3 regions of the Cellulomonas sp. Marseille-Q8402 genome follow, and region 3 is predicted to be linked to each of the others. Evidence: riboswitches for the same ligand, from Rfam matches in the RefSeq annotation. Region 3 holds a riboswitch; each other region holds the start of a gene.
The links. A riboswitch is a leader RNA that binds a small molecule or an ion and turns the genes downstream of it on or off. The one in region 3 is predicted to bind S-adenosylmethionine.
Positions count from the first base shown of each region.

Region 1: it holds a riboswitch for S-adenosylmethionine, as region 3 does, so the genes downstream of both, ACWPWW_RS08895 (aminotransferase class V-fold PLP-dependent enzyme) here and ACWPWW_RS01515 (NAD(P)H-dependent oxidoreductase) in region 3, are expected to answer to the same signal.
Region 2: it holds a riboswitch for S-adenosylmethionine, as region 3 does, so the genes downstream of both, ACWPWW_RS11195 (methylenetetrahydrofolate reductase) here and ACWPWW_RS01515 (NAD(P)H-dependent oxidoreductase) in region 3, are expected to answer to the same signal.

Region 1 is NZ_CBCPLX010000001.1:1,930,523-1,939,762, reverse strand. It holds gene ACWPWW_RS08925 (invasin domain 3-containing protein) at 1-1,334, shown strand, start outside; gene ACWPWW_RS08920 (hypothetical protein) at 1,561-2,253, shown strand; gene ACWPWW_RS08915 (hypothetical protein) at 2,302-2,760, shown strand; gene ACWPWW_RS08910 (O-succinylhomoserine sulfhydrylase) at 2,791-4,056, opposite strand; gene ACWPWW_RS08905 (rhodanese-like domain-containing protein) at 4,053-4,478, opposite strand; partial or broken gene ACWPWW_RS08900 (DUF1737 domain-containing protein) at 4,496-4,684, opposite strand; SAM riboswitch class I at 4,691-4,799, opposite strand; SAM riboswitch class IV at 4,897-5,012, shown strand; gene ACWPWW_RS08895 (aminotransferase class V-fold PLP-dependent enzyme) at 5,060-6,445, shown strand; gene ACWPWW_RS08890 (pentapeptide repeat-containing protein) at 6,507-7,130, opposite strand; gene ACWPWW_RS08885 (hypothetical protein) at 7,206-7,625, shown strand; gene ACWPWW_RS08880 (hypothetical protein) at 7,618-7,905, shown strand; gene ACWPWW_RS08875 (MaoC family dehydratase) at 7,926-8,882, opposite strand; gene ACWPWW_RS08870 (3-oxoacyl-ACP reductase) at 8,879-9,240, opposite strand, start outside.
Region 2 is NZ_CBCPLX010000002.1:18,044-27,283, forward strand. It holds gene hrpA (ATP-dependent RNA helicase HrpA) at 1-2,389, shown strand, start outside; gene ACWPWW_RS11180 (MFS transporter) at 2,493-3,878, opposite strand; gene ACWPWW_RS11185 (DNA-3-methyladenine glycosylase I) at 4,147-4,809, shown strand; gene ACWPWW_RS11190 (SMP-30/gluconolactonase/LRE family protein) at 4,831-5,820, opposite strand; SAM riboswitch class I at 5,946-6,041, shown strand; partial or broken gene ACWPWW_RS11195 (methylenetetrahydrofolate reductase) at 6,229-6,645, shown strand; gene metE (5-methyltetrahydropteroyltriglutamate--homocysteine S-methyltransferase) at 6,710-9,240, shown strand, end outside.
Region 3 is NZ_CBCPLX010000001.1:324,845-334,084, reverse strand. It holds gene ACWPWW_RS01555 (LLM class flavin-dependent oxidoreductase) at 1-56, opposite strand, end outside; gene ACWPWW_RS01550 (rhodanese-like domain-containing protein) at 89-448, opposite strand; gene ACWPWW_RS01545 (LLM class flavin-dependent oxidoreductase) at 461-1,681, opposite strand; gene ACWPWW_RS01540 (ABC transporter substrate-binding protein) at 1,711-2,727, opposite strand; gene ACWPWW_RS01535 (amino acid ABC transporter ATP-binding protein) at 2,769-3,611, opposite strand; gene ACWPWW_RS01530 (amino acid ABC transporter permease) at 3,608-4,696, opposite strand; gene ACWPWW_RS01525 (GNAT family N-acetyltransferase) at 4,693-5,292, opposite strand; gene ACWPWW_RS01520 (LLM class flavin-dependent oxidoreductase) at 5,289-6,488, opposite strand; SAM riboswitch class IV at 6,638-6,751, opposite strand; SAM riboswitch class IV at 6,979-7,114, shown strand; gene ACWPWW_RS01515 (NAD(P)H-dependent oxidoreductase) at 7,134-7,682, shown strand; gene ACWPWW_RS01510 (flavin reductase family protein) at 7,679-8,245, shown strand; gene ACWPWW_RS01505 (LLM class flavin-dependent oxidoreductase) at 8,290-9,240, shown strand, end outside.

The DNA.
Region 1 (9,240 bases), 1.6 Mb from region 3:
TGTACGCCCTGGCCGACCCCGGCGACGGCGACGTGCTGGTCGGCGGGCGGTTCACGCTGTTCGGGACCCCGGCGGAGTTCGTCGGCGGCGGGCTGGTGCGGCTGCAGGACGACGGGACGGTCGACACCGCGTACCAGGCGGCGATCCAGGGCGGCGCCTCGCCGCAGCCGATCGTCCGGAGCCTCGAGCGCCTCGCAGACGGGGACCTCCTGGTGGGCGGCGAGTTCACGGAGTTCGGCGGGGAGACCACCGGTCACCTGGTCCGGCTGGACGCGAGCGGCGCGCTCGACACCACCTTCCGGGCCGACCTGGGCACCGGCGTGGCCGGGTCCGTGGAAGCCGTTGCGGAGGCTGCCGGAGGAGACCTGCTGCTGGGCGGCGAGTTCACCAACGTCGGCGAGGAGGGCCCCGGGAAGCTGGCGCGTCTCTCCGACGTGCACCTGTCCGTCGAGGCGGTGCCCGCCGTCAGCGGTCGAGCGGGCGCGGAGGTGTCCGTCCCGGTCGTGGCGGACGCGTCGGACGACGGCGTGATCGCCTACACCGCGACCGGGCTCCCGGCCGGCGTCGCCATCGACCCCGCCACCGGCGTGGTCAGCGGTATCCCGACCGCCGCCGGCACCACCGACGTGACGGTCACCGCGACCCGCCGCGCCCTCGCCGTCGACACCACCTTCGCGTGGGAGGTGCTGCCCGGCGTCGACGGGGCCGCGTCCACCCTGACGGCCGCACCGGCGAGCGTGCCCGCGGACGGCGCCACGGCTGCCACCGTCGTCGTGACGGCGGTCGACACCGCGGGGGACCCGCTCCCGGGTGCCGCCGTGGAGATCGCGAGCACGCACGGCGACCTCGTCGCGGCGGTGGCCGAGATCGTGCCGGGCCGCTACGAGGTGGACCTGACCGCGACGACGGCGGGCGTCGCGACCGTCAGCGCGACCGTCGACGGGGTGACGGTCGGCGCGACCGCCACGGTCGAGTTCCTCGACGAGGTGGGCCCGGAGCCCGAGCCCGAGCCGGAGCCGGAGCCCGAGCCGGAGCCGGAGCCGCAGCCCGAGCCCGAGCCCCAGCCGGAGCCGCAGCCCGAGCCCCAGCCGGAGCCGCAGCCCGAGCCGCAGCCGCAGCCGCAGCCGCAGCCCGAGCCCAGCCCCGAGCCGAGCGGGCCCGGCGTGGGTGACGGCGACGGCACGGGCGGCGTCACGGATCCGGACGGCGACCCGGCACCGGAGAAGGCTCCGTCGCTCGCGGTGACCGGGGCCGGGGTGGCTGCCCTGGCGGCCCTCGCCGTGCTCTGCCTCGGGGTCGGCGTGCTCGCCCGGCGGGCAGGCCGCGTCCACTGAGGGCACGGTCCCGCCGTGCGACCACCCGCCACGTGGTCGCACGGCGGAACCGCTCCGGACACGCGTGCCCGGCATCCGGACACCCGGTGACGCGGGCCGGGGCGCGCGGGCTATCGTGCTCGCGTGTTCCTGACCCGGGTGTGTTGTCGCTGAGCTGACGACCTCGCGCGCCCGCGGCCCGACGGCCCTCGCTGCGCACCCGCCTCGTCCCGAGGACCACATCCGCATGGCTGCTCAGCCTGTCCTGGACCGCGCGCTCGCGGTCGCCACCCGTCACGTGCCCTCCGCCCGCGTCGCGCTGCGCCGGGCCGCCCGCAGGTCCACGTCTCCGGCCGCACCCGCATCGCTCGTCGCCGAGCCTGCGGCAAGCACGGAGCCGGGATCGCACCCGCCCCGCTCCCGGCTCGTCGAGGCCGCACCGGTCGCCGCCGTGCGACCGCTCGGCCCGGCCCCGGTCGTGCACGTCCGCACGCCGGCGTACGGCGTGCGGACGGTCGAGGCGCGGCCCGGCTCGGAAGCGGCGATCACGGTCGCCGCGCGCACGGCGGACGTCATCCGGCTCGGCTTCTCGGCGGCGGTGCCGTCGATCGGGGCACTGGCCCGGGTCACCGCTCTCGTCGAGGACGCGCTCGCGGAGGCCGGGCGCGACCGCGCCGAGGTGCGGGTGCTGCTCGACCTCGAGGTGGTGCTGGCGGACGACGAGCGCTCCGCCCGCCGCAAGCGCTCGCAGCTCGAGTACCTGGACGCGCTCGCCGGCCTGAGCTGGGCGCCGGCGGACACGCGGGTCGTGACGACCGCGGGCCGGTTGCTGGCCGAGGTCGTGGAGGTCGCCCGGCGCGCGGGCGTCGACGGCGTCGTGCTGCACCCGCTGGCCGGTGGCGCGGCGGTGGAGGAGGAGCTGCACGCGCTGGTCGCGTGACGGCGCCGGGTGGCGTGCGCGCCTCGTGCCCTGGGTACCGTGTCGGCCATGACGAGGCTGTGGCAGTGGGCGGTGCTGGGCGCGGTGCTGCCCGCGGTGTGGCTGGTGGCGATGGTGTGGGTGCAGTCCGACCCGCAGTACCGCGCCGGGTTCCTGGGCTACGCCCTGCTGATGTACGTGATCGCGGTGATCCCCGCCGTCGTGCTGTTCACGCTGCTCGGCGCGCTCGTGCTGACGGTCGCCCGGCGGCTGCCGGCACGGGGTGACGCGCGCCGGGGCCGGGCTTTGGCGGTCGCCGTCGTCGGGTGCGCCGTCGTGACCACGGTGGTCGGCGCGCTCCTCGCCTCCGGGGGCGGCGTGGCGGTCACGTTCGCGCCCGAGGTGCTCGGGTGGTCGGCGCTGGTGGTCGGGCTGCCGCTGACGGCGTGCGCGGCCGCGGCGTGGAGCCGCTGGCGTCCGGACCCGGCGGACGCGGTGCCGAGCGCGCCGGGCGGTGCGCAGGCCTGACGCGGTCCGCGACCGCCCGGCGCGGGCGGGTCAGGCGCGCAGGGCGGAGAGCGCCTGGTCCAGGTCGTCGCGCAGGTCCGCGACGTCCTCGAGGCCCACGGACAGCCGCACCGTCGACTCCGCGATGCCGACGGCCGCGCGACCGGCGGGCCCGAGCTTGCGGTGCGTCGTCGTCGCGGGGTGCGTGACCAGCGACTTGGCGTCGCCGAGGTTGTTCGAGATGTCGATGACGCGCAGGGCGTCCAGCACCGCGAACGTCGACTTCTTCGCGACGTCGGGCGTGGCGCCGTCCGGCACCCGCAGGTCGACGGTCACCACGGTGCCGCCGCCGTCCTGCTGCGCGAGCGCCAGCGCGTGCTGCGGGTGCGACGGGAGGTACGGGTACCGGACCTGCGCCACCGCCGGGTGCTGCTCCAGCCAGCCGGCCAGGGTCAGCGCCGAGGCCGTCTGGTGCCGGACGCGCAGGGACAGCGTCTCCAGCCCCTTGAGCAGCACCCACGCGTTGAACGCGGACAACGACGGCCCGGTGTTCCGGATCAGGGTCTGCACCGGGCCGTGCACGAACGCGTCGGAGCCGAGGATCGCCCCGCCGAGCACGCGCCCCTGCCCGTCGATGTGCTTGGTCGCCGAGTACACGACGACGTCGGCGCCGAGCAGCAGCGGGCGGGACAGCACGGGGGTGGCGAACACGTTGTCGACCACGACGACCGCGCCGGCGGCGTGCGCGAGGCGGCTGACCGTGGCGATGTCGACCAGGTCCTGCATCGGGTTGGACGGCGTCTCGAAGAACACGACGTCCGCCGGGGTCGCCAGCGCCTCCTCCCACTGCGACGGGACGTGGCCGTCGACGTAGTCGGTGCGCACCCCCCACTTCGCGAGGATCTCGTCGAAGATCACCACGGACGACCCGAACAGCGCCCGCGCCGCGACGACGCGCGACCCGGAGCGGACCAGCGCGGCGAGGGCGGTGAACACCGCGGACATGCCGGACGCGGTGGCGTAGCAGGCCTCGGCGCCCTCGAGCAGGCGCAGCCGCTCCTCGAACGTCGACACCGTCGGGTTGCCGTACCGCGAGTAGAGGAACCGGTCGGCCTCGCCCGCGAACGCCGCCTCGGCGTCCGCGGCGTGGGCGTAGACGTAGCCCTGGGTGAGGAACAGCGCCTCGGACGTCTCCTGGAACGGCGTGCGCACGCTGCCGCCGCGGACGGCGAGCGTGTCCGGGCGCAGCCCCTCCAGCGGCAGGCGGTCGTCGCGCCAGGCCGCCGGGCCGGGAGCCGTCCCGGCGTCGCCGCTCACGCCTCGCGCCAGGGCAGGCCGGCGGCGCGCCAGCCCCAGTGCCCGCGCTGCCCGTCGGGGCCGACGTCGCCCTCGAACCCGCTCAGCACGTTGTACGCCGGGCCCAGGCCGGCGGCGGTGACGGTGCTGGCCGCGGCGACCGAGCGCACACCCGACCGGCACAGGAACACGACCGGGCGCGGGTCGTCGGCCGTCACGCCGGCGTCCGCGAGCTCGTCGAGGAACCGCGGGTTGGGGCGGCCGAACCCGTCCGTCCACTGCACGAAGGCCGTGCGGCCCTCGCCGGCGTCCGCGGTGTCGGGCACGCCGACCGACTGCCACTCGCCCTCGGTCCGGACGTCCACCAGGACGACGCGGTCGTCGGACAGCAGCAGGTCCCAGGCCTCCTGCGGGGTGAGGTCACCCGCGTAGGGCGCGCTCACAGCGGACGCACCTGGGCGCTGCCGGAGGTCGCGGCCGGCAGGACCAGGGCCTGCGCCACCACCACCCGCTGCCCGTCGAAGGTCGCGGCGGGGCTGCCGTGCAGCTCGTAGCCCTCGGCCAGCGCCGCGCTCACCCGCTCGCAGAACGTGCGGTCGTCCGGCCCGGTGAGCAGGCGGTAGCGCAGGCGGTCGTCGGTGTCGGTCATGCGTGTCCTCCATCGGTTCTGGCGGAAGCACCCTCGGCCGGGCCCGGCAACTGCCCAGGTCCGCGGGTTGCTGCGGCGTCGTCGAGCCAGATCTCTCAGCCGCTCTGGATGGTGCGGCGATGCTACGCCATCACCGCCGCGGCGCGGTTCACCCGGACCGGTCCGTGGACCGCGGTTGACACGTCCGCGGCGGCCGTCCCATCCTCGACGCAGGTCATGAGCGCCAGCGTCAAGCCCCGGCTCGCTGGCCGGCAACCCTCCCTCCGCGGCGGGGTGCCCCGGGTGACGACCTGGTCGACCGCCGTTCGGCGGCCGGCAAGCGCGGGGTCGCCCGGTCCGTGACGGGCTCCCCACCGATCGTTCGGGGGTACTCCCATGTCCGTCACCGGAACCACCTCGTGTGCACCGGCCCAGACCGCTCTCCTGCCCGTCGTCGGCGGCGACACGCCCGTCCCGCTGGTCGACGGCCGGTCCGTGCCGTACGCCAACCTCGACTACGCGGCGTCCGCACCCGCGCTCGAGCAGGTCGCCGCCCGCGTCGTCGAGGTGCTGCCGCTGTACGCGTCCGTGCACCGCGGCGCCGGGTACCTGTCGCAGGTGTCCACCGCGCTGTACGAGGCGTCGCGGGCCGCGGTCGCGCGGTTCGTCGGGGCACGCGCGGACGACGTCACCGTCATCACGCGCAACACCACCGACGCGCTCAACCTGCTGGCCGGCTGCGTGCCGGACGGCGGCCGGGTCCTGGTCCTCGACGTCGAGCACCACGCCAACCTGCTGCCCTGGGTCCGCTCCGTGCGCGGGTCCGGCCGGACGGCGACGATCCTGCCCGCCGCGCCGACCGTGGCCGCGACGCTGACGGCGCTGCGCGACGAGCTCGCCCGGCAGCCGTACGCCCTGGTCACGGTCACCGGCGCGTCCAACGTCACCGGGGAGGCGCTGCCGATCGCCTCCGTGGTCGCGCTGGCGCAGGAGGCCGGTGCGCGGGTGGCGGTCGACGGCGCGCAGCTGCTGCCGCACCGGGCGTTCTCGCTCGCGGCCAGCGGCGTCGACTACGTCGCGTTCTCCGGCCACAAGACGTACGCCCCGTTCGGCGCGGGTGCCCTGATCGGCCGGCGCGACTGGCTGGACACGGGCACCCCGTACCTCGCGGGTGGCGGCGCGGTGCGCGACGTCCGCACCGACCGGACGCTCTGGCAGCCCGCGCCGGCCCGGCACGAGGGCGGCTCGCCCAACGTGCTCGGCGCGGTGGCGCTCGCCGAGGCGTGCGACACCCTGGCCGCACTGCCGGCCGGTGCGCTCGCCGCGCACGAGCAGGCGCTGCGGGACCGCCTCGTCGCCGGGCTCGCGGACGTCCCCGGTGCGCGCGTGCTGCGGCTGTGGTCGGACTCCAGCGACCCGGTCGGCGTCGTCGCGTTCACCGTGGGCGACCACGACGCCGGGCTGGTGGCGGCGTACCTGTCCGCCGAGCACGGCATCGGCGTGCGCGACGGGCGGTTCTGCGCGCACCCGCTGCTGGCGCGGGTCGGCGTCTCCGGCGGCGCGATCCGCGCCTCGGTCGGCGTCGGCACCACGGCCGAGACGGTCGACCGGCTGCTCGCGGGCCTGCGGGCGTTCGTCACCGACGGCCCGCGCGCCGCGTACGAGGTCGTCGACGGCTGCTGGACCGTGGCGGGGGACACCCGCCCGCGGCCGGCGGTGTCGGGCATCGACACCATCGCCGCGACCGCCGCCGCCGCGTGCGGTCCGGCCGTGGAGGACTGAGGCCTCCCCGCAGACGCGGTCCGGGTCGGCCCGAGCGGGGGGCAGGCCGGCCCGGACCGCCTCAGCGCACCGTCACGCCGAGGTGCGCGGCGAGCGCCCCCGCCAGCTCCAGCAGCTGCTGGTTGCTGATCGTCGCGCCCTTCAGCCCCGCCGTGCCGTCGAGCCCGGCGAGGTCCGCGCCACGCAGGTCGACCTCCCGCAGCTGGGCCCGCGTGACGTCCAGCCGGCCGATCCGGCAGCCCTCGAACCGGACGCGCGCGGCCTTCACGCCCGCCAGGTCCAGGTCCCCGATGGTGCAGCCGACCAGCCGCACGTCCTGCACCCGCGAGTCCCGCAGGTTGAGGTAGTCGATCTTGCCGCCCTCGACGGTCACCCGGTCCCACGAGCCGCCGAACGCCTCCAGCGCGCCGAACCGGCAGTCGCGCAGCGTCACGTCCCGCCACGTCCCGGACCGGGCGCGGAACGTGCCGGCGCGGCAGTCCGCCAGCGTGGTGTCCACCAGGTGCGCGTGGTCGACCGTCGCGCCGTCGAGGTCGCAGCCCCGCAGCAGGCACTCGATGAACCGGCTGCTCTCGGCGTCGACCCCCGCCAGGTCGTGGCCGTCGAGCAGGAGGCGGTCGTAGTCGCCCTCCGGCTCGAGCGGTCCGGCGTAGAGCTCCAGCGTGTCCTCGGGCGGGGTGGTCATGGGACCAGGGTGGCATCCCGGATCGAGCCTGTGGACGACGGCCGCCGGCGGTCCGCGCCGCCGTAGCGTGCTGGCATGGAGATGCGGGACGTCATCGCAGCGGGTGCGCACTCGGCCGGCCCGGCCGAGTGGGTGGGTGCGTTCCTGCTGTCGCCCGGCGCAGCCGCGGTCGCGGCGGTCGTCGCCGCGGTGCTCGCGCTGACGGCGGCCCGGTCGCGGATCCGCGCGGACGTCACGATGGCCCGCGAGGAGCGACGGCGGGCCGAGGCCTCGATCGCGCAGGCGAGGGCTGCGCAGGTCGAGGACCGCGACTTCGCCCACTGGTGGGACGCGTACCGCTGGGCCGTCGAGCGCGCCGACGACGACCGGCGGCAGGACGTGGCTCCGGTGATGTCGGCGCTGGGGCGTGCGGCAACCACCCCTGTGACCGTCGCGCTCGCGGCGATAGCGTGGCCCGGGGGGTCCGAGGACGAGCAGGAGCACCGACATGACTGACCGGACCGACATCACCAGGCGGCCCACGAGGCCGAGCGGACGCGCGGCGCGCCGGCAGGCGCTCGCCGAGGAGGACGCACGGGACGAGGCCCTCTGGCGCCTCGAGCTCAGCCGCTTCGAGCCCCGGACCGGCGGGCACGACGACGCCCGGCGCGCGCGGGAGCGCGAGCAGGAGTTCATCCGGCTCTCGCTGGAGTCCGCCCGGTACTGGCACGAGGAGCACAAGCGCCTCACGCGCGGCGGGCTGGTGCAGCAGATGTGGCGGTCGCTGTTCACCTGACGCGCGTACGCCGGCACACCTCACACCAGCGGTCGCACCGCCGCCGACAGGTGCAGCTTCCCCCGCTTCCCGTCCCACGCCACGACCGTCCACCCGCTCCCGTCCTCGCCACGTCCCACCCGCACCGCGGGCGACGAGGGCAGCAGCACCGGTGCCGCGAACTCCACGTCCCACGTGTACGCCTCACCGCGCCGGGCGCCGACGTCGGCCAGCGCCCGCGCGGCGGTGTACATGCCGTGCGCGATGGCCCGCGGGAACCCGAGCGCCCGTGCCGTGAGCGGCGTGAGGTGGATGGGGTTCGCGTCGCCGGACACCGCCGCGTACCGGCGGCCGGTCCCGGCGTCGAGGGCCCACCGCCCGGTCGGGGCCGGGGGGACGAACTCGGCCCGGGCCGCCTCCTCGGGCGCGGCGCCCGGCAGCCGGACGCCGGGCGCGAGGTAGGTGGACACCCCGCGCCACGCGGGGACGTCGCCCGGCGCGGAGCCGGCGCGCCGGACCTCCGTCACCAGGTCGACCTGCGCGCCCTTGCGGTGCGGCCGCAGGTCCTGCGCCCAGGCCCGGACGTCCAGCAGGTCGGTCACCCGCAGCGGCTCGCGCTGCTCGACGCGGTTGGCCAGGTGCACCATCCCGAGGGCGGGCAGCGGGAAGTCGGCGCGCACGATCAGCGCGGTCGCGACGGGGAACGCGAGCACGTGCACGTAGCCGGCCGGCAGCACGTCGCCGGCCGGCTCGCCGACCAGGTGCTGGTAGGCGGTGAGGGCGCCCGGGTCGGGCCGGACGTCGTCGAGCCGGTGCAGGACGGCGGGCAGCACGGGGGACCGGGGCGCGGACGGGGCCCCGCCGAGCGCGCGGCGCAGCGGACCGCCGACCGCCGCGCGGCCCGACGCGAGCCCGGCCCGGGCGTAGAGCGCGCCGAGGCCGGGCGGCTCGCGCAGCTCGACCTCGCGGCGGGTCCCGGGGGCGGCGACGGCCGTCACCGCCCCACCATGCTCTGCCCGCACACCCGCAGCACCTGCCCGGCGACGCCACCGGCCTGCGGCGACGCGAGGAACGCGACGGCCTCGGCGACGTCGACCGGCAGGCCGCCCTGCTGCAGCGACGACAGCCGCCGCGCCACCTGCCGGGTGAGGGCGGGCATCCGCGCCGTCATGTCGGTCTCGATGAACCCGGGCGCGACGGCGTTCGCGGTGCCGCCGAACGCGGCGAGCAGCGGCGCGGTCGCCTGCACCATGCCGATGACGCCGCCCTTGGACGCGGCGTAGTTGGACTGCCCGCGGTTGCCGGCGATGCCGGAGGTCGAGGCGAGCGAGACGATCCGCGGGGCGTCGGTGAAGT
Region 2 (9,240 bases), on a different contig from region 3:
GAACCCGCCCCGGCAGACCGACCGCGACCTGTCGGAGGAGCGCGACCCGGCCACCGAGGGACGCGGCGCGCACCGCCTCGAGTGGGACGCCGACCGCGTGCACGTGTCGCTGCTGGCCGGGCTGCTGTCGCAGATCGGCATGCAGGAGGCGTCCGACCTGTCGGGCGGCGCGCCGAAGGCACGCGCCCAGGGCGGCCGCGACGGCGGGCGGACCCCGGACCGGCGGGCGCGGAACGAGTACCTCGGGGCGCGCGGCGCGAAGTTCGCGATCTTCCCCGGCTCCGGCCTGGCCAAGAAACCGCCGGCCTGGGTGATGGCCGGCGAGCTGGTCGAGACCTCGCGCCTGTGGGGCCGGGACGTCGCCCGCATCCAGCCCGAGTGGGCCGAGGACCTCGCGGCGCACCTGGTGAAGCGGTCGTACTCCGAGCCGTCGTGGTCGTCCAAGCAGGGTGCGGCGATGGCCGTCGAGCGCGTGATGCTGTACGGCGTCCCGATCGTCACCGGCCGGCGTGTGCTGTTCGGCAAGGTCGACGCCGAGCACGCGCGCGAGCTGTTCATCCGGCACGCCCTGGTCGAGGGCGACTGGACGACGCACCACGCGTTCTTCGCCGAGAACCGCCGCCTGCTCGAGGAGGCCGAGGACCTCGAGGCACGGTCCCGGCGCCGCGGCCTGGTGGTGGACGACGACGCGCTGTTCGCCTTCTACGACGAGCGCATCCCGGACGACGTCGTGTCCGCGCGGCACTTCGACCAGTGGTGGAAGGGCGCCCGCCGCGACCGGCCCGACCTGCTCTCGTTCACGCGCGAGCTGCTGGTCGCCGACGACGCCGGGGTCGACGAGTCGTCGTTCCCGTCGACCTGGCCCCAGGGCGACCTCGAGCTGCCGCTGACCTATCAGTTCCAGCCCGGCGCGGACGCCGACGGCGTGACCGTGCACGTCCCGCTCGTCGCCCTGGCGCGGGTGCGGCCGGAGGGCTTCGACTGGATGGTGCCGGGCCTGCGGGAGGAGCTGGCGACCGCGACGATCCGCGCGCTGCCGAAGCCGGTCCGGGTCCAGCTGGTGCCCGCGCCGGACGTCGCGCGCGACGTGGTGGCCTGGCTCGACGCGCACACCGCGTCGTGGGCGGACACCGTACGGGCCGCCGACGCCGCGCCGTCGTTCCGCGACGCGTTCCGGCAGGCCGTGCGCGCGCTCCGCGACGTCGACGTCCCGGCCGACGCCTTCGACGACGACCGCCTGCCCCCGCACCTGCGGGTGACGTTCCGCGTGGTCGACGACCGCGGCCGCGTCGTGGACGAGGGCAAGGACCTCGCCGTGCTGCAGCGCCGCCTCGCCGCGCGCACGCAGGACGCGGTGAGCAGCGCCGTGCGGACCGCGGTGCGGGACGCGATGGCGGACGCGCGCGGGACGGCCGCCGCGCCCGCCGCACCGACCCCCGGCCGCCGGCCCGCTCCCCCGGCGCTGCCCGGCTTCGACGGCACCGACCTCACCACCTGGCCCGCCGACCTGCCCGGCGGCGCGCTGCCCGAGCGCGTCGAGACCCAGGACCCCAGCGGCCTCACCGTCCGCGGCTACCCGGCGCTCGTCGAGCACGGCCGGGGCACGTCCGCCACCGTGCGCGTCGAGGTGCTGGCGGACGCCGGCGAGCAGGCCGTGCGGCACCGGGCGGGCCTCCGGCGCCTGCTCCTGCTCGACGTCGGCCTGCCCGCGGGCCGGATCACCAGCCGCTGGACCGGCACCCAGGCGCTCACGCTCGCCGCCAGCCCGTACCCGAGCACCGACGCCCTGGTCGCCGACGTCCAGCTCGCGGCCGTCGACCGGCTGCTCGCCGCCCACCTCGCGGGCCGGCCGGCGACGACCGTGCGCACCGCCGACACGTACGCCGACGCCCGCACCGCGGTCCGGGCCGGGCTCGAGGACGCCGTGCACGCCGTCGTCGGCGACCTGGTCACCGTCCTCGCCGCCGCGCGGGACCTGGACGCCGCCGTGCGCGGCACCCGCTCGCTCGCGCTGCTCGGCGCCGTCCGGGACGTCCAGGAGCAGGCGAGCCGGCTCGTGCACGACGGGTTCGTCTCGGAGACCGGCGCCGAGCGGCTGCCGCAGCTGTCCCGCTACCTGCGGGCCGCCGCGCACCGGCTCGACAAGGCCGGGGCCAACCCGACCCGCGACGAGCAGCTCGCGTGGCAGGTGCACGACCTGGAGCAGCTGCTCGGCCAGACCCGCGCCCGCGTCACGAGCCGGACCCCCGTGCCCGCCGACCTGGCGACGCTCGACGAGGTCCGCTGGCTGCTGGAGGAGCTGCGCGTCAGCCTGTTCGCGCAGCAGCTCGGCACCCCGGTGCCCGTCAGCGAGAAGCGCATCCGCAAGACGCTGTCGTCGCTGGCCTAGCCCGGCGGCCAGCACGCCGCGAGGTCGTCACTCGTGCACGAGGTCGTCCGGCAGACGTGACGACCTCGGCGAGGAGTGACGACCTCGCGGGTGGAGTGCTCGCTCAGCCCTCGTGGGACGCGCGGGAGTAGTCCTGGTCCTTCGTCTCGCGGGTGAGGACCAGCGCGATCAGCGTGAGGACGCCGGCGCCGGACAGGTACACGCCGACCAGCCAGGTGCTGCCGTCGGCCGCGGCCCACAGCGCGAGGGCCACGATCGGCGCGAGCGCGGCGCCGAGGATCGACGACACGTTGTAGGCGATGGCCGAGCCCGTGTACCGGACGTTGGTCGGGAAGAGCTCGGGCAGCAGCGCGCCCATCGGGCCGAACGTCGCACCCATCAGCATGAAGCCGAGCACCAGGAACGCCTGCACCATCGCGCCGGAGAACAGCAGGTCGTCCCGGAGGGTCAGGAACAACGGGAACGACAGGCCGAACAGGACGATCAGGGACGTCACGCCGATCAGCAGCTTCCGGCGGCCGATCCGGTCCGCCAGCGGGCCGGCGATCAGCGTGAAGATGCCGAAGAACACCACGCCGAGGATCTGCATCAGCACGAAGTGCACGTACGGGATGCCGAGGCCGCCGGGGTCGCCGTTCTCCGGGGCGGCCGCACGGGTGCCGTAGGTCAGCGTGAAGTTGGTCATCAGGTAGAACAGCACGTACGTCGCCAGCATGATGAACGTGCCGAGCAGGGTCGCGCGCCAGTGGAACTTCAGGGTCGTGCCGAGCGGGATCTTGGTGATCCGGCCCTTCTTCTCGGCGGCGGTGAACGCCTCCGACTCGACCAGCTTGAGCCGGACCCACAGGCCGATGATCACCATGACGGCCGAGAACAGGAACGGCACGCGCCAGCCCCAGGACATGAAGGCGTCCGAGCCCTGGCCGAGCACGCCGTTGATGATCAGGAAGATGCCGTTGGCGATGATGAAGCCGAGCGGCGCGCCGAGCTGCGGGAACGTGCCGTACCAGGCGCGCTTGCCCGCGGGCGCGTTCTCCGTGGCCACGAGCGCCGCGCCGGACCACTCGCCGCCGAGCGCGAAGCCCTGCGCCAGCCGCAGGATCAGCAGCAGCACCGCCGCCGTCACGCCGATCTGGTCCACCGTCGGCAGGACGCCGATGAGGAACGTCGCGACACCCATCGTCAGCAGCGAGTAGACCAGCGTGGTCTTGCGCCCGCGGCGGTCCCCGAGGTGGCCGAAGAAGATGGCACCGATCGGGCGGGCGACCATCGCGGCGCCGAACACCGCGAAGGACGCGAGCAGGGCGGTCGTCTCGTTGGCCGACGGGAAGAACAGGTGCGGGAACACGAGGACCGCGGCCGTCGCGTACACGTAGAAGTCGTAGAACTCGATGGTGGTGCCCACGAGGCTCGCGGCGATGACCCGCGAGGGCGAGTTCAGCGGCTTGGGTGCGGCCGGCTCGGTGGTGGACACGGCGGTGGCTGACATGCGGGACGACTCCGGTTCGACGGGCTGCGAAGGCCTCGGGGAGGCCTGTGGGCACGGGACCACCGTCGGTGGTCCCGGGTCGGCTCGCAGGCCGGCTCGGGTGACGCACGCGGTGCTCCAGCGCACCGGCGACCTTACGCCGTCTCACGAGGTAGACAACCCACGTCCACATCGTGGTACCGCTGGGACGGCGTCCCCAGGTCACGAGCCCGGGTGGGTGGTGGACGCAGCCGGCCGGCTGTCGGACGGCTGCGGCAGAGTGGCCGCCATGACGAGCACCGACGCACCCGGGGACCCCGCCGAGCCGGCACCGCCGGTGGAGAACCAGGTCCAGCACCCCGTGACCGCCGCGACCGCGGGCGCACGCCCGGCCGGCCGCCGGTGCTTCGGCGACGGCGACCCCCTCTACGAGCGGTACCACGACGAGGAGTGGGGCGTGCCCGTGCACGGCGAGCGCTCCCTCTACGAGCGGGTCACGCTCGAGGCCTTCCAGTCGGGGCTGGCGTGGATCACCGTGCTGCGCAAGCGCGAGGCCTTCCGGGAGGCCTTCGCCGGCTTCGACCCCGCCGTGGTCGCCGCGTACGACGAGCACGACGTCGAGCGCCTGATGGCCGACGCCGGGATCATCCGGAACCGCGCCAAGATCACGGCGACCATCGCGAACGCCCGGGCGCTGCTGGACCTGCACGCCCAGGGCCGGACGCTCGACGCGCTGTTCTGGGCGTACGCGACCCCGGCGGCGGACCGAGCGCGCGCCCGGACCTTCGCGGACGTGCCGGCGACGACGCCGGAGTCGGTCGCCCTCGCCAAGGAGCTGAAGTCGCTCGGGTTCCGGTTCGTCGGCCCGACGACGGCGTACGCCGCGATGCAGGCGTGCGGGATGGTCGACGACCACCTCGCGGACTGCCCGGTGGTGCTGGCGCGCGCCTGAGGCCACGCGCGCACCGCGACCTCACCCGTCCGCGAACTCCCGCACCGGCGACCCGTCCACGTCCACGTCGACCCGGAACACCGCCCCGCCCCGCTCCTCCTCGGCGGACGCCGGCCCCGGCAGAGCGTCGCCGCCGGTCCACGACCCGCCGCTCGACGCCGTCGTGACGTACAGCGCCCCCGACCCCGCCGGCCCGAACCCCGGGCAGGTCACGTCGGGCACCGGCACCGCGTACGCACCCCGCGGCGTCCCGTCGGCCGCGAACCGGAGCACGTGCCCGCCGCCGTACGTGGCGATCCACAGCCCGCCCTCGGCGTCGACCGCGGTGCCGTCGGGGCCGGGCCCGTCGGGCCTGAACGCGAGGAAGGGCTCCGGCTCCCCCGCCGTCCCGGCCGCGACGTCGTAGGGGAGCCGGTGGACGACCTTCGCGTCCGTGTCGGTCAGGTAGAGCACGCTGCCGTCCGGGCTCCACGCGATCCCGTTGCCCAGCGCGACGCCGGTGAGGGCGGTGTCGACCTCGAGCCCGCCCGGTCCGCCGACCACCCGGAGCACGACGCCGTCACCTGCGGACCCGCTCCGCGGCAGGGTCGAGACCCAGAACCGCCCCGCCGGGTCGCAGCCGCCGTCGTTGAACCGGTAGTCGTCGGGCATGTCCTCGGGCCGGGTCAGCGGGCCGAGCCGGGTGCCGTCGTGCACCGCGAGGCCGTCGGCCGTGGCGAGCAGCAGCCCGCCCGAGGAGGTCGGCCACGCGACGCCCACCGGTGAGGTGGTGCTGAGCACGGTGTCCCGGGCGGGGTCGCCGTCGGCCCAGCGGTGCACGGCGCGGCCGTCGATGTCGACCCACACCAGCGCGGACGACCGCGCGTCCCAGACCGGCCGCTCCCCGAGCCTGCGCGCGGTGCTCTCCGAGCAGGCCTGCGCGCCCGTGGCGGCGTCGGCGACGAGGTCGCGCACGTCCAGGCGGTCGCGGTCGGCGGGGCGGGGGACGCGGCGCAGGTCACGAGGGCTCACCTCCCGCAGCCTCGCACGGGGCCGCCGGACCCGCACGGGCGCGCGCCCGCCGGTGTGATCCGGGCCACGAGAACGTGACGCGTCAGGGGCACTGGACGCCCACCCGCACGCGTCCTAGGGTTGCCGCACCATCCAGAGCGACCGAGAGACCTGGCTCGTCGACGTCGCAGCAACCCCCTCCGCGTGGAGGGTGTGGGTGCTTCCGCCAGGTTCGATGGAGGCGACGATGAGCAGTACCGGCGTACCCCTGCACCCGGGCCACGGCGACGTGGTCGCGGACGGCCTCGGCGCGGTCGACCGCCCGACGGTGTCGTTCGAGCCTGTTCCCGCCGCGGAACCCGGACGCCGCCCCGCGCCTGTGGGCGACGGTGCAGGAGCCTGGCCTCGGCGCGCCCGGACTTCGTGTCCGTGACCTACGGCGCCTCGGGCAGCACCCGCCGCACGACGCGCGCGCTGGTCCGGCGGCTGCTGCGCGAGACGTCGCTGACGCCGATCGCGCACCTGACCTGCGTCGGGACCTCGCGCGAGGACCTGGCCGACACGATCGAGGAGTTCCTGGACGAGGGCGTCCGCTCGTTCCTCGCGCTGCGGGGCGACCCGCCGGCCGACCACTCGTGGGAGCCGCACCCCGACGGCCTGCCGACCGCGAGCGCGCTCGTGGGCCTGCTCCGGGAGATCGAGCGGCGCCGGTGCGCGTCGAGCCCGGCGCAGGCGGTGCGCGCCGCCTCCCGGCCGCTGTCCGTCGCGGTGGCCGCGTTCCCTCGCGGCAACGCCGGCTCGGGCGGCACGCTGCAGCAGGACGTCGAGGCGCTGCTGGCCAAGCAGCAGGCCGGTGCGGACTTCGCGATCACGCAGGTGTTCTACGACGCCGGGTCGTACGCCGAGCCTGGTGACGCTGGCCCGCGACGCGGGGGTGACCATCCCCATCGTCCCGGGGATCATCCCGATGACCGACCCGGCCCGCCTGCGCCGCGTCCAGCAGGCGACCGGCGTCCCGGTCCCCGCGGACGTGCTGGCGCGCCTGGACGCGTTCGACCCGGACGACCCCGCGGACGTCGCCCGGCGGCACCGGGCCGGCACCCGGCTCGGCGTCGACCTGGTGCACGCGGTGCTGGACGGCGGCGCGCCCGGCGTGCACCTGTACACGTTCAACACCCACGGTCCCGCGCTGGACCTGCTCGCCGGTGCCGGCCTGGGCGGAGACGGCCCCACCGCCCACAGCCGCGTCGAACCGGCCCCCACGACCACCCTGACCCCTGTCCCCACCAGGCCGAGGCGAGAGATGACCGAGCACCAGACCCACCCGTTCCCCGCCGCCACCGTCCTGGGCTCCCCCCGGATCGGGCCGCGCCGCGAGCTCAAGAAGGCCCTGGAGGCGTTCTGGGCCGGGCGCGCGAGCGCCGAGGAGGTCGAGGCGACCGCCGCGGACCTGCGCCGCCGTACCCGCACCCGTCTGGCCGGGCTCGGCCTGGACACCACGCTGCCCGCGATCCCGAGCGCGTTCTCGTTCTACGACCACGTGCTCGACGCCGCGGCCGTCCTCGGCGCGGTCCCGGAGCGGTTCGCCGACCTGACCACCGCCGACGGCGGCCTCGACCTCGCCGGCTACTCCACGGTCGCCCGCGGCCGCGGGGACGACCTGCCGCTCGAGATGACCAAGTGGTTCGACTCGAACTACCACTACCTGGTGCCGGAGATCGGCCCCGCGACGACCTTCCGGTACGCGAGCGACCGTCCGGTCCGCGAGCTGGCCGAGGGGCTGGCCGACGGCGTGCTCACCCGGCCGGTGCTGGTCGGTCCGGTGACGTTCCTGGCGCTCGCCAAGCCGACCGAGGACGCCCCCGAGGGCTTCCTGCCCATCGACCGCCTGGCCGACGTGCTGCCGGTGTACGCCGAGCTGCTGCGCGACCTGGCCCGCGCCGGCGCGACGTGGGTGCAGCTGGACGAGCCGGCCCTGGTGTCCGACTCGACCGGCGTCCCGGCCGACCGGCTGCTCGGCGCCGCGGCCGAGGCCTACCGGGTGCTCGCGACCGAGCTGCCCGCCGCCGAGCGGCCCGCGATCCTGGTCGCCGCGCCGTACGGCGACCTGCGCGACGCGCTCCCCGTGCTGGCGGGCACGGACGTCGAGGGCCTGGCGCTCGACCTGGTCCGGGGCGCCGCCCCGGCCGGCCCGGTACCCGGCCTGGAGGGCAAGGTGCTGGTCGGCGGCGTCGTCGACGGGCACAACATCTGGCGCGCCGACCTCGACGCGGCGCTCGGTGCCCTCGAGGGCCTGGAGGGGCTGGGTGCCCGCCAGGTGTCCATCGGCACGTCGACCTCGCTCTTCCACGTGCCGCACGACGTCGAGGACGAGACGCAGCTGGACCCGACGCTGCGCTCCTGGCTCGCGTTCGCCGACCAGAAGACGGCCGAGGTCGTCACGCTGGCCACGGGCCTGACCGAGGGCCGCGAGGCCGTGCACGCCGAGCTGCTGGCCGCGGCCGACGCGCGCCGGTCCCGCGCCGAGGCCGCGGGTGTCGTCCGGCCCGAGGTCCGCGAGCGCCTGGCGGGTCTGTCGTCCGAGGCGTTCCGGCGCGGTGCGTTCGCCGACCGAGCCGCCGCGCAGGCCGAGCGCCTGCAGCTGCCGGTGCTGCCGACGACGACCATCGGGTCGTTCCCGCAGACGCCGGAGATCCGGGTGGCCCGCGCGGCGTTCGGCCGTGGCGAGCTCACCGCCGCGCAGTACGAGGACGAGATGAAGGCGGAGATCCGCCGCGTCGTCGCGCTGCAGGAGGAGATCGGCCTGGACGTCCTGGTGCACGGCGAGCCCGAGCGCAACGACATGGTCCAGTACTTCGCCGAGAACCTCGACGGGTTCGCGGTCACGCAGCACGGCTGGGTGCAGTCGTACGGCTCCCGCTGCACCCGCCCGTCGATCCTCTGGGGCGACGTCTCGCGCCCCGCGCCGATCACGGTGCCGTGGACCACGTACACGCAGTCGCTCACGGCGAAGCCCGTCAAGGGCATGCTCACCGGCCCGGTGACGATCCTCGCCTGGTCGTTCGTGCGCGACGACCAGCCGCTGGCCGACACCGCGAACCAGGTGGCGCTGGCCCTGCGTGACGAGATCGCGGACCTGGAGGCCGCGGGCACCGCGATCGTGCAGGTCGACGAGCCCGCCCTGCGCGAGCTGCTGCCCCTGCGTGCCGACGACCACGCCGCCTACCTCGACTGGTCGGTCGCCGCGTTCCGCCTCGCCACCTCGGGCGTGCGGCCGGACACGCAGGTCCACACGCACCTCTGCTACTCCGAGTTCGGGGAGATCTTCGGCGCGATCGACGGGCTCGACGCCGACGTGACGTCGATCGAGGCGGCCCGGTCGAAGATGGAGATCCTCGGCGACATCGCCAGCGAGGGCTACCCCCGCGGCATCGGGCCGGG
Region 3 (9,240 bases):
GCGCGGGTCTCGGAGGCGTCGTTCGTGGTCGCGATGCCGAGGAACTCGACGGGCATCGGGGGACTCCTTCTCTCGAGGGCGGGTGGGGTCAGACCGCGTCGGCGACGGGTGCGGCGGGCTCGGCCGCCGGCAGGCCCGCGGCCTTCCAGGCCGGGAAGCCGCCGTCGACGTGGGACACGGTGTAGCCGCGGGCCGCGAGCTCCTCGGCGACCGGGCGCGAGCCCGCCTCCGAGCCGCACACGACGACGACGGGCGTGTCGATCGAGATCACCGGCGCGCCGGCCGGCCCGAAGAGGGCGTCGAGGTCGGTGCGGTCGGCGAGCGTCGCGCCGGGGATGTCCCCGTGGGCGCCGCGGCCGCCGGCCGAGCGGACGTCGATCAGGAAGGCGCCGTGCGCGACCTCGGCGGCGGCCTCGACGGGGGGTGCGAGACGAGGGGTGCGGGACATGGTGCGTCTCCTTCAGCTGACGAGGGTCGGGACGGCGGTCGCCGCCCGGTCGGGTGCGGCGCCGGCGGGGCGGCGCCAGGCCTCGGCGAGCAGCGCGAACGAGCGGCGCGCGTCGGCGGGGTCGTGCGTGGCGGTGGTGAGCAGGAGCTCGTCGGCACCGGTGACGCGCTGCAGCGTCTCCAGCCGGGCCACGACGGTCTCCGGGTCCCCGACGACGCGGGTGTCGACGCGGTCGGCGACCACGGCGCGCTCGTCGGCGTCGCGCTCCGCCCACGGCACCGCGTCCCCGGGCCGCGGGTAGGCGATGGCCCCGGCAGCGCCGCGGCGGATCGACAGGACCCAGTCGGCGAACGGCGTCGCGAGCTCGCGGGCCCGCTCCGGGGTCTCCGCGACCAGCACGTCGGCCGACACCACCACGTAGGGCTCGGCGAGCACGCCCGGCCGGAACGCCGCGCGGTAGGCGGCGATCGTGTCGAGCGTCGTCGCCGGGCTGACGTGGAAGTTCGCGGCGATCGGCAGGCCGAGCTCCCCGGCGACGCGGGCGCTCTCCCCCGCCGACGACGCCAGCACCCACACGTCCAGCTCGGCGCCCTCGACGGGCGGCGCCACGTGCCGTGTGCCGTCCGCCTCGGCGTACGTGCCGGCGCGCAGCCCGAGCACCAGCTCCAGCTCCTCCCGGAACGCCGCCGGCGTCCGGGACGCGCCGACCACGCGCTTCTGCGCCAGCAGGCGCTCGCGCAGCACCGAGTCGGAGCCGTCGACCGGCGGGGCGGGTGGCACGTAGAGGCCGTCGACGACGCGCGCCCCGGCCGCAGGTCGCGCGGGCACGACGGGCACGACGGGCGCACCGGACGCGCCGGACGCACCGGCCCCGGGCGGCGGGGTGAACGCCCGCCCGAGCCCGAGGTCGACCCGGCCGGGGTGCAGCGCGGCGATGGTGCCGAACTGCTCCGCGGCGATCAGCGGGCTGGTGGTGCTGAGCAGCACCGCGCCCGACCCGACGCGGATCCGCTGCGTGCGCGCGGCCACGGCGGCGGCCAGCACGGCCGGGGCCGCGGACCCGACGCCGGGCGACAGGTGGTGCTCCGCGTACCAGACGCGGTGGTAGCCGAGCCGGTCCAGGTCGACCGCGAGGTCGACGGCGGCCCGCACCGCCTGGGTGCCGGTCCCGCCCTCGGGCACGACCGCGAGGTCGAGCACGGACAGCGGGACCCGGGCGAGGGTGTCGGACATGGTTCTCCTCCGAGGTGCGGCGGTGGGCGTCAGGACGTCGTGGGCAGGCCGGGCGGGTTGGTCTCCGGCGCCTCGATGGCCTCGTCCTCCAGGCCCCAGCGCTCCAGGACCTGCTGGTAGCTGCCGTCGTCGAACGCGCCCTGCAGCGCGGCGGTGACCGCCTCGGCGTAGCCGCTGCCCTTGAGCGTGGTGACGGCGATCTGCGCGGTGTCCGGCCAGCCGCCGTTCAGCGTGCCGACCACCGTGAAGTCCTGCGGCGAGACCTTGGCCTTGTACGCGGCGGTGGCGTTGGGCCCGAACGAGGCGTCGATCCGGCCCGACTGCAGGGCGAGGATCGTGTCGCCGTCGTTCTCGAAGTACTCCACCTGCACCGGGTCGAGCCCGGCCTCCTGGTTCTCCGCGTTCCAGGCGAGCAGGATCTTCTCCTGGTTGGTGCCCGACCCGACGGCGACGGTCAGGCCGGCGATGTCCGCGGCCTCGTCGATCTCGGTGATGTCGCTGCCGGCCTTCACCAGCCAGCCGAGCTCGTCGTTGCGGTACGAGGAGAAGTCGAACGTCTCCTTGCGCTCCTCGGTGACGGTGACGTTGGAGATCACTGCGTCGACGTCGCCGGACTGGACGGCCAGCGGCCAGTCGGCCCAGGCCTTGACCTGCAGGTCCAGGTCCTTGCCGAGCGCGTCGGCGACCAGCTGCGCGATGTCGGTCTCGTGGCCGATCGGGGTCGCGTCGTCGTCCGCGAGGAACGCCAGCGGCGCGACGTACGCGCTGACCGCGACGGTGAACGTGTCCTTGTCGGCGAGCTCCGGCGGGAGCAGCGCGATCGCGTCGGGGTTCTCGGTGGTGCGGATCCGGTCCTGCTCGGGCGAGGTGTCGACCTCGAGCCCGGCTGCCTCGGCGGCGGCCTGCAGCTCGTCGCCGACCTCGCCGTTCTCGGCGGCGTCGGAGGTCCCGCCGCAGGCGGCGAGCAGGGCCAGGACCGGGAGGGCGGCCAGGGCGGCGCGCACGGGTCGGCGCCGCAGGACCGGGCGCGTCGTGGTGGTGGTCATCGGGAGGTACCTCTCGGGGAAGGGGTGAGGGGAGGAAGGAGTCAGCGGACCTTGTCGAGGAACGCGCGGGTGCGGGCGTGGGCGGGCGCGGTGAGCACCTGGGCCGCGGGGCCCTGCTCGACGACGACGCCGGCGTCCATGAACACGACGGTGTCGGCCACGTCGCGGGCGAACCCGACCTCGTGGGTGACGACCACGAGCGTCGTGCCGCCGTGCGCGAGCCCCTGGATGACGGCGAGCACCTCGCCGACCAGCTCGGGGTCGAGCGCGGACGTCGGCTCGTCGAACAGCAGCAGCGACGGCCGCATCGCCAGCGCCCGGGCGATGGCGACGCGCTGCTGCTGGCCGCCGGACAGCTGCCGGGGCCGCGCGTCCGCCTTGTCGGCCAGGCCGACGCGGGCGAGCAGCGCCCGGGCCTCGGCCTCGACCTCGGTGCGGTCGCGGCCCTGCGCCGAGACGGGCGCCTCGACGACGTTCTCCAGCGCGGTCAGGTGCGGGAACAGGTGGAAGTTCTGGAACACGAACCCGATGCGGGTGCGCTGGCGCAGCACGTCGCGCTCGGTGAGCTCGCGCAGCACCGGCCCGCGTCCGCGGCGACGGGTCCGCTGCTGCGCGTACCCGATCACCTCGCCGTCCAGCGCCACGAATCCGCGGTCGGGCCGCTCCAGGTGGTTGATCAGCCGCAGCAGCGTCGACTTGCCGGAGCCGGACGGGCCCAGGATCGCGGTGACCTCGCCCGGCCGGACCTCGAGGTCGACGTCCCGGAGCACCTCGAGCGTCCCGTAGGACTTGTGCAGGCCGTGGATCTGCAGGTGGCCGCCGGCGGGGCGGGCGTCGGGCGCGGCGATCGGGGCGATCGCCGTCCGGGGCAGCGTGGTGGTCATGCCGGGCCTCCGTCGCGCGGGGTCTCGAGGTGGGCGTCCCGGCGTGCGCCGGCGCGGGTGAGGTGGCCGCGCCGCGTGCCGGCGGGTCCGGACAGGAACGACGGCGGCAGGTCGGCGGGCAGCGGCCGACCGGTCGCCCGCGCGGCGGCGACGCCGAGCGTCCACCGCAGCCGCTGGAACGGCGTCGGCGGCAGGGTGCGCAGGGCGCCCTTCGCGTGGTGCCGCTCCAGGTAGTACTGGGCGACGGTCAGCACCGTGGTGGTCGCGAGGTACCACAGGGCCGCGACGATCAGCAGCGGGACGACCCGCTGGTTGCGGCCGTAGATCACGCCCACCGTGTAGAACAGCTCGCCGTACGCCAGCACGTAGACCACGGACGTGCCCTTGAGCAGGCCGATGATCTCGTTGACCGACGTCGGGACGACCGTGCGCATGGCCTGCGGCAGCACGATCCGCAGCTGCTGCCGGGCGCGCGGGATGCCGAGCGCCGCGGCGGCCTCGTGCTGCCCCTGGTCGACGCCGAGGATGCCGGCCCGCACGATCTCCGCCGAGTACGCCGCCTGCGACAGCCCGAGGCCCAGCACCGCGGCGCCGAACTTGTCGACCACGTCCAGGGTGTCGAACGCGAGGAACGGCGGTCCGAACGGGATGCCCAGCGACAGCTCGGGGTACAGGTACGCGAGGTTGTACCAGAGCAGCAGCTGCAGGATCAGCGGCACCGACCGGAACACCCACGAGTACGCCCAGGACACCGAGCGCAGCAGCGGCGACCGGGACAGCCGCATGAGCGCGAGCACCGTGCCGAGCCCGAACCCGATCACCGCCGCGACGGCCGTGAGCCGGATCGTCGCCCACACGCCCTGCAGCACCGACGGCCAGGTCAGGTACTGCGCGACGACGTCCCACTCCCACTGCGGGTTGGTCAGCAGGGAGCTGAGCACCATCGCGAGCAGTACGGCTACGCCGGCCGTCGCGACCCAGCGGCCGGGGTGCCGGGCGGGCAGCACCGGCAGGTCGGCCAGCGCCGTGGCGGTCGCCGGCGGGCCCGCGGGCGGCTCGACCACGACGGCTGCCGGGGCGCTCACCGCTGCACCAGCCACTTCTCGAAGGCGTGCGGCACGAGCTCGCCCGGGTAGTCGGCCGGCTCGAACAACGGCGTGTAGCCCGCCGCGAGGTACAGGCCGACCGCCTCGGGCTGACGGGGACCGGTGGTCAGGTACAGCCGCGGGTACCCCCGGGCGGCCGCGCGCGCCTCGAGCTCGTCGAGCACCACGCGGGCCAGGCCGCGGCGCCGGTGCTCGGCGTGCGTCCAGATGCGCTTGAGCTCGGCGGTCGGCACGGCGGGTGCGCCGTCCGCGTCGCGGGCAGCGGGGTCGGCGAGGCGCGCGGCGTCGCCGTGCTCGGGCTCGGTCCGCCGGCGGAAGGCCCCGCCGGCCACCGGCGCGCCCTCCTCCAGGACGAGCACGAGCTCGCCGTCCGGGGGCGCGATCTCGTCGGCGCCGTCGTGCTGCAGCTCGTCGCGCAGCTGCGCCGGCGTCAGCAGGCCGGTGTAGCGGGTGCTGTACTCGTGCGCCAGGCCGTCCAGCAGCGGGCCCACCAGCGGGTCCTGCAGGCGGACCGCGCGCACGGTCAGCCGCGCCGGGTCGGCCGGCCGCGGGTGCGGCAGGCTCGTCGTGGTCATCGGGTCACCTCGATCGGGTGAAGGGGTCGGACGTCGGACTGGCGGGGCCGGTCGGGCGGGGCGGGCGGGGCGGGCCGGAGCCGGAAGAGGCCCGCCTGCTGCAGCGCGGGGACGACGCGGTCGACCAGCGCGTCCAGGTCGGCCTCCGGTGACGAGGGCCGGACGACGAAGCCGTCGGCCGCGCCGGCCCGGACCCAGTCCGCGGCGACACCGGCCAGGTCCGCCCCGGTGCCGGCGAGCACCAGCGCGCGGTCCCCCGCCCGGCCGGGCTCGGCGTCGCCGGGACGCTCGACGGCGCGGACGAGGTCGAGGCGGGCCGCGGCGCTCGCCCGGTCGTCGGCGAGCGCGACGTCGACGTCCGCCAGGACCCGCACGGCGTCCGCGCGCCGGCCGGCCGCCGTCGCGGCGGACCGCACCAGCTGCCGCAGGCGGGCACCGCTCGCCGGGTCGGGGACGGCCACCCGCGCCACGTCGGCGTACCGGCCCGCGACCGCCGCGCCTGCCGGCCCGGTCACGGGGACCACGACGAGCGGGCGGACACCGGCGCCGGGCGCGGGCGCGGCCGCCGCCCGGCCGCGCACCGCGAACCGGATGCCCTCGTGGTCCACCCGGTACCGCCCCTGCCCGTCGCGCCGGACGGCCCCGGCGTCCTGCCCGCCGTCCCACGCCGCGACGACGGCGGCGAGCGCGGCCGCGGCGTCGGCCGCCCAGGCGGCGTCGTCGGCCTCGTCCCGGTACCCGGCCGGCGCCGCGAGCTGCCAGCCCGCGAGGGCGCCGGCCCGCTGGACGCCGCGGATCGCGGCCGCCAGGTGCGCCGGCTCGACCTCGCGGTGCGCCACGCCGGCGACCAGCGCGGTCTGCGACGCGAGCGGTGCCACGCGGGCGGCGGCCACGGCGGCGTCGAACCGGCCGGGCACCTGGCGCCGGCCGGGGTGCAGCAGCAGCGCGTCGCCGAGCACGACCAGGTCGAGCAACCCGCGGTCGGCGCGGTGCACCAGCCGGGCGAGGCGCTCGCCGTCGAACGGGCGCGCCGCCACCGTGGCGAGCGGCCCGTGCTCACCCGGGCGCGCGCCGACCGCGCTGAGGTCGACGCCGAGGACGACGTGCGTCGCGCCGAGGTCGGGCGGCTCGTGCGGCGGGTCGTGCGGCTCGTGCGGCACAGCGGCTCCGGCCGGGCTCGGGGAGGAGGCGGGCATGACGGCTCCGTTCGGGGACGGCGGTGCCCCGCGTCGCGCCCGGCCGGCCGGCCGGGGACGGCCGGCCGTGCTCGCGCAGGGAGAGCGGGTGCGCGGGCGGCGCCACCGTGCTCCGGATCATGCGATCTCCTCCTGCGCCCGCCGGGGCGGGCTCGCGCGTTGCCCGCTGCCGGTCGGCAGCGGACCTGGTCCTCACCCGGGGCACCCACCCACGCGGGGGTTGCCGTCCGACGAGCCGGGGCTTGGTGTCGGAGCTCATGACCTGCCGGACCCCGCCGACGCGCTGGCTCCCCAGGGAGTCCGTCGTCGTGGTCCGGTGCCGGGGAACATACGAACCGGCGTCCGCCCGCGTCAACGAATCCGTGCCGCGTCTCGCATCGCGGAGCGTTGTCACGGGACGAAGGTCCCAGCGGGACGCACGGTCCCGGATCGTGAGAAGTCGGCGGCACCTGCTCGGTGCTGGGCCGCATCGCTGCTAGACACCCGCCCAGGTCGAGAGTCCCAGCGCCAAGCCCCGGCTCGCTGGGCAGCAACCCCACATCACGGCGGGGTGCTCCGGGAGATGACCTGGCCGTCGGCCGGACGCCCGCGAGGGTGCCCGCTCCGCCGCGCGGCAAGCGTGATCGACCCTTTGCGAGGCACTCCATGACGTCCCGTCCCCCTGCCGTCGTCGCCGTCTCCGGCAACCCGCGACCCGGCTCCCGCACCCTGCTCGCGGCCCGCGCGGCCGCCGACCGCGTCGCCGCCCTGCTCGGTGGTTCCCCCGAGGTGGCCACCGTCGACCTCGCGGAGATCGCCGGGGAGCTGCTCACCCCCGTGCACCCCGCCGCCGACGCCGCGCTGGCCCGGCTCGCCGCCGCCGACGTCGCGGTGGTCGCGACCCCGGTCTACAAGGCCTCCTACACGGGCCTGCTGAAGGCGTTCCTCGACCTGTACGGCCCCGACGGCCTCACGGGCGTCGTCGTCGTGCCGCTCGTCGTGTCCGGCAACCCCGCGCACGCGCTGGTCGGCGAGGTGCACCTGCGCCCCGTCCTGGTCGAGCTCGGCGCGGTCGTGCCGACCCGCTCGCTCACCGTCACCGAGGGGCAGCTGGCCGACCTGGACGCCGTCCTCGACACCTGGCTCGTGCGGGCCGAGCCGGCGCTGCGCCGCGCCGCCGGCGCCGACGCCGGGCTCGCGGCGGTGGCGCGGTGACCGCCGAGCGCGCCGACCTCGACGCCCTGGAGCACCTCCTGGCCGAGCAGGACGAGCCGCAGCTCGACCCGCAGCAGTTCAAGTCCGTGTTCCGCCGGCACCCCGCCGGCGTGGCCGTGGTTGCGCTGCGCCACGAGGGGCGCCCGGTCGGGTTCACCGCGACCTCGGTGATCTCCGTGTCGGCGGCGCCGCCGCTGCTGGCGTTCTCGCTGGCGTCGACGTCCTCGTCGTGGCCCGCGGTGTCCGCGGCCCCGACGCTGGCGGTCAGCTTCCTGGCCGACCACCAGGACGACGTGTCGGCCCGGTTCGCGACCAGCGGCGTCGACCGGTTCGCCGACGGCGGCTGGACGTCCCTGACCACCGGCGAGCCCGTCATCGACGGTGCCGTGTCCTGGGTGCGCGCCCGCGTGCTCCAGCGCACGCCGGTCGGCGACAGCTACCTCGTGTCCCTGCGCGCGCTGTCCTCGAGCGCCGCGGCCGACGCACCCGCCGCCGCCACGGCGTCGCCGCTCGTCTACCACGACCGCAGCTACCACCGGATCGGCGACCACTCGGCGCTCTGACGCCGCCGCGCCGCCGTCCCCCACCACCTTTCCGGAGCCCTGACATGACCGTCCCCCCGCTGTTCCTCGGCCTCGACGTCGACGGCGCCGGCAGCCACCCCGCGGCCGCCGCCGCGTCCGGGCTGCCCGCCGCCGACCTCGTCTCCGGCGCCCGCCTGGCCCGCACCGTGCGGCACGCGGAGAACGCCGGCCTCACGTTCGCGTCGTTCGCGGACGCCGTCCTGCCCGCGACCCCCGGCGCCACCACCGCGGCCCGGCTCGAGGCCGTGACCCGCGCCGCGTTCGTCTCCCGCACCACCACGGCGATCGGCCTGGTGCCCGAGGTGCCGACCACCTACCCGGAGCCGTTCCACGTCGCCGCGCAGCTCGCGGCGCTCGACCTGGCCGCCTCCGGCCGCGGCGGCTGGATCGCCGCCGTCACCCCGGGCGGGGCGACGCCCGCCGCCTACGGCCGCGCCGCGGTGCCCGACCTCGACCGGGAGGCCCGCGACGTCGTCCAGGTGGTGCGCGACCTCTGGGACTCGTGGGAGGACGACGCCGTGATCCGCGACGTCGCCACCGGCCGGTACGTCGACCGCGAGCGGATCCACCGCGTGGACTTCACCGGGGAGAGCTTCTCCGTGGTCGGGCCGCTGATCACGCCCCGCCCGCCGCAGGGGCAGCTGGTCGTGCTCGCCCGGCCCGGCGACGTGGCACCGGGCGAGCGGGACGAGGAGCTGGTGGACGTCGCCCTCGTCGGGGGGCCGGACGTCGCGGCCGCGCGCAGGTCCGCCGCGGCCGCGCGCACGGCCGGCGCCGCGCTGGCCGCGATCGAGGTCGAGCTCGTGCTCGACACCCCCGGCCGACGCGCGCGGGACCGCCTGACCGAGCTCGACGCAGCCGGTCCCTGGTCGGCAGGTGCCCCGCTCCGGCACGTCGGTGACGCCGCCGGCCTCCTGGCGCTGCTCACCGAGCTCGCCGCCGACCCGTCGGTCGACGGGGTCCGCCTGCTGCCC